2 regions of the Geothermobacter ehrlichii genome follow, and region 2 is predicted to be linked to the other one. Evidence: riboswitches for the same ligand, from Rfam matches in the RefSeq annotation. Region 2 holds a riboswitch; the other holds the start of a gene.
The links. Region 2 has a riboswitch for molybdenum cofactor ahead of EDC39_RS04070 (aldehyde ferredoxin oxidoreductase family protein). Riboswitches for the same ligand answer to the same signal wherever they lie in the genome.
Positions count from the first base shown of each region.

Region 1 (2,195 bases), on a different contig from region 2:
GTGGTCGACAGCCGCCAGAGGGGTGAGGGGCTGCCACTGGAAGTCGAGGATGCCGCCACGCTGCAGCTCGATGTGCTGGCTGCCAGGGAAGGATTCAGTCGCGGCAAGAAGGAAACAACGGGTTGCTGAAGGAGGTGCGGCATGATGGCCGTGAGCGACATCGTTCCCGCGACAACCGGGATTGTCCTGGCCGGTGGCGAGAGCCGGCGCATGGGGAGCGACAAGTCACTGCTGCCGCTGGACGGCGAACGTTTCATCGAACGCATCTTCCGGCTGATGGCGGAGCTTTTCGATGAGGTCCTGATCGTCACCAATGCGCCCGAACTCTATGCCGACATTGCGTGCCGCAAGGTGCCTGACGTCTACCGGGGCCGGGGGGCGCTGGCGGGAATTCACGCCGGTCTGCGTCATGCCCGCAGCCCGCAGATTTTCGTCGTTGCCTGCGACATGCCCTTTCTGCGGCCGGAACTGATTCGCCATATCTGCCGGACGAACCGGTGGGATGTTCACGTTCCACGAACAGCTTCAGGACTGGAGCCGCTGCACGCCTGCTATCGCAAGGCCTGCCTGCCGGCCATGGAAAGGATTCTGCGAAAAGGCGGCCGTCGCATCGTCGATTTCTTTCCGGCGGTCAGGGTGGCGGAAATGTCGCCCGCGGTCTGGCGGCGCCATGACCCGGAGGGGCTCTCCTTTCTCAACGTCAATACGCCACAGGACTATTTTGCCCTGCGCCGGACCGTGCTTGCCGGCAACGACGGCATGGTGGGCCAGTGAGGTTTTTTTCTTCAGCCTGATTCAGGTTCAGGGGCGACAGGCCCGGATTCCTTCCTTTCTTGTTCCCTTTTCAAACACACATGAAAGATAAAGCCCGGAAGGGCTGGGCAGCATCTGTCGCGAGGGATGGCAGACAGGAGCTTCGGTATGGCGGACCGGAGGAGCGATGGAAATCCATATCTACCTGGGTGACGAAAAAAGGGTGCAAAATGAAAAACTACAGGCTATTATGGTAACAAAATACTGTTTTACTGGGGGCTGAGGTTCGTTCGGTCATGAAGGTGGACGCCACCGACCCGGAAAACAGAACCAAGTGAATCTCCGAGCCGTTTCACCTAAAGGGTCTGTGGCCCCAGGGTGGACGGCCAATGGGTACGGCGGGAAACGGCCGTGCCTCCCACGTTTGGAAAGGAGAGCTGGCCGGCGCGACTTTTGGGCGCGGCGGAAGAGGGCCTCTTTCCATGCGGATTGGGGTCTTTTTACTGCCTGAATGCCTGAAGCCACGACCCGCCGAAAGGAGAGATGGGATGAAAATCTGGCTGCAGACCATGCTGCTTCTGATTGTTTTTCTGGCCGTGCCCGCCTTTGCCGTCGAGCATCTGCGTCTGGCGACCACCACTTCGACCGAGAATTCCGGTCTGCTGGCCGTTTTGCTGCCACCGTTCGAGCAGGCCAACAACTGCCGGGTCGACGTCATCGCCGTCGGCACCGGCAAGGCCCTCAAGCTTGGCGAGACCGGGGATGTCGACGTGGTCCTGGTGCATGCCCGCAGCAAGGAAGACAAGTTCGTCGCCGCCGGTTACGGCGTCGACCGGCGCGACGTGATGTACAACGATTTCGTCATTCTCGGGCCGAAGGACGATCCGGCCGGCATCGCCGGACTCGCGGATGCCGCAATGGCCATGCGCCGGATCGCCCGGGCGAAGGCGACCTTCGTCTCGCGCGGCGACGATTCCGGCACCCATACCCGGGAGAAGCAGCTCTGGCAGGCCGCCGGTGTCGTGCCGAGGGGCGACTGGTACCTGGAGGCCGGTCGCGGCATGGGTGAGGTGCTCACCATGGCCGATGAGCGGCAGGGCTACACGCTCAGCGACCGTGGCACCTTCCTTGCCTACCGGGGCAAGATCGAGCTTGCGGTTCTGGTCGAGGGGGACCGGCGCCTGTTCAATCCCTATGGTGTCATCATGGTCAACCCGGCCCGACATCCGCACGTCAAGGTCGAGCTGGCGCGGAAATTCATGGATTTTCTGACCTCGGCCGAGGGTCGGAAGCTGATCACCGGCTACCGGCGCAACGGCGAACAGCTCTTTTACGTCGCCGACTGACGGGAGTCGCCCTTGGGTTATCTGTCCGAATCGCTGGGAACCGCCTTCGGTCTGATCGTCCAGCTTGACCGGGAGGTTCTGGGCGCCGTCAGGGTG
Region 1 covers NZ_VNIB01000016.1:4,263-6,457, reverse strand. Annotated here, with positions in the region: gene EDC39_RS13645 (formate dehydrogenase accessory protein FdhE) at 1-129, shown strand, start outside; gene mobA (molybdenum cofactor guanylyltransferase) at 142-774, shown strand; molybdenum cofactor riboswitch at 1,082-1,204, shown strand; gene EDC39_RS13635 (substrate-binding domain-containing protein) at 1,302-2,099, shown strand; gene EDC39_RS13630 (ABC transporter permease) at 2,112-2,195, shown strand, end outside.
Region 1: another riboswitch for molybdenum cofactor. It lies ahead of EDC39_RS13635 (substrate-binding domain-containing protein); the one in region 2 lies ahead of EDC39_RS04070 (aldehyde ferredoxin oxidoreductase family protein).

Region 2 (2,195 bases):
TTTGATCTCCAGCTCGGCCAGGGCCTCGCCGCTCAGTCTGGCGCCGCCTTCGAACACGCCCGAAGAGAAGTTGCGGGTCGGATAGCCGCCGGCTTCGTTGAGCACGTTGGTCAGCACGTTGGTTCCGTAGGCCGGCAGGCCTTCGCCGGTTACCGGGTGCTTGCGCAGCCCCTCGACGAACTTGCGGTTGGCATCGCGGAAGGCCTCCGGATTTTTCGGCGCCCGGGGCTTCTGCCCGGCGTCATCGAGGACAATAGCCTTCACCCTTTTCGAACCCATGACCGCACCGACGCCGCCGCGACCGCAGTGACGGGTGGGACGCAGCTCCGGATCGGTGCAGGCAATGGAGGCAGCGAGCATCAGCCGCTCGCCGGCCGAACCGATCGACATGTAGGCCACCTTGTCGCCGTACTCGCCGCGCAGCTTTTCGATCAGAGGATAGTTGTCGAGCAGTTTCAGGCTGTTATCGACCTCGACCCGCACCTCGTCCGGGGTGACGATGATCTTGTAGAGATCGTCCCCGGCCGGCTTGCCCTCGATAACGATGGCGGCGTAACCGATCCGCGCCAGCACCTGGGCGGCCTGGCCGCCGGCATTCGACTCCTTGATGGTGCCGGTCAGCGGACTCTTGCAGCCGACCGAAAGCCGCCCGGTCATGGCCCCGGTCGAACCGCTCAACATGCCGGGCGCAATCACCAGCTTGTTCTCGGCCCCTAGGGGATGGCAGAGAGGATCGACCTCCCTGCTGACGATCAGTGAGGTAATCGCCCGTCCGCCGAGACCGGCATATTCTCCGACCGGCTCGGTCGTGACTTTCGGACCACCTTCCGCCCCCATGTCGATTCTGACGATCTTGTCCATTTACAACTCTCCTTTGACGCTAAAAAGACCAGTCCCTCTCCTTTCCACCAGGGAGGCGGAGCCGTTTCCGGCCCAACCCATCGGCCCTTCGCCATAGGCAATCCCCTTAGGCAGCCGGGCTCGGAGTCAAACTCTCTTTACATGGGTGTTGAAAAACGTAATGAGGGCGGGCAAGACAAGGCGAAAACGGCTGACAAAGCGCAGTTTACATACCAGTAAATGAGCATTTTGAGGCCGTTTTCAACACCGTATCGCCAACCGCAACAGTTTTCAACAACCTATTAAAGCATGAACAAAACACAAGCATACCTTGAAAATGAGATTTGGCACCTTCGTCGATTAAAATTCCCGCTCTTTACTCAGCGGACCTACCTCCGGCATACTGAGATCTCTCCCGCAGCAAGGAGCACCGATGTCGTTTTCGAATCCCCGCCAGACACAGCCGCCCCCCGCTTTTCGCGACCATCCCGGCAAGCTGTTCGTCGAGCTCACCTCGCACTGCAACCTCGGCTGCGCCATGTGCGTCAAGCAGGCCCCGGGTGGCCGGATCCAGGAGGGGGAGATGAGCGCCGAGACCTTCAGCGCACTGCTGCCGGCCATGAAGCAGCTGGAGGCGCTGGTCCTGAACGGCATCGGCGAATCGCTGCTGCATCCCCGGATCGACGAGTTCATCCGCCTGGCCCGCCGGCAGATGCCCGAACACGGCTGGATCGGCTTTCAGAGCAACGGGCTGCTGCTCGACGAAGCGCGCGCCCGATCCCTGGCGGCGGCCGGCATCGATCGAATCTGCCTGTCGGTCGACGCCAGCTCGCCCGAGGCTTTTCGCACCCTGCGCCAGGGGGGCGAGCTGCAGGCGGTCGAACGGGCCTTCGCCGCCCTGCGGGCCGCGCGGACCGAACGCCCCGGCCTTGCGATCGGCATCGAGTTCGTGCTGATGCGGCAGAATCTCCACCTGCTCTGCGACACCCTGCGCTGGGCCGCCGCCCGGGGGGCGAGCTTCGCTCTGGTCAGCCATCTGCTTCCCTATGACGAAAGCAGCCGCGGCGAGAGCCTCTATCCCGACTGCACCGAAGCGGCCCTGGAGCTGTTCGACCGCTGGCGGCAACGGGGAAAGGCCCAGGGAATCGACATCGAGCGCTACCACCGGGTCGCCTTCAAATTCTCCCGCAGCGTGGATGAGCAGCGGGTCGTCGATCTGGTCGAGGGGATGAAGGCCGAGGCGGAAGAGAAGGGGGTCTTTTTCGATCTGAAAAAGCTGCTGCAAATCGACCGGGCCCTGCTCGACCGGGTGGCCGCCATCTTCCGAAAAGCCGAACGGCTCGCCGCCGAACTCG
Region 2 covers NZ_VNIB01000003.1:18,185-20,379, reverse strand. Annotated here, with positions in the region: gene EDC39_RS04070 (aldehyde ferredoxin oxidoreductase family protein) at 1-861, opposite strand, end outside; molybdenum cofactor riboswitch at 883-999, opposite strand; gene EDC39_RS04065 (radical SAM/SPASM family putative metalloenzyme maturase) at 1,274-2,195, shown strand, end outside.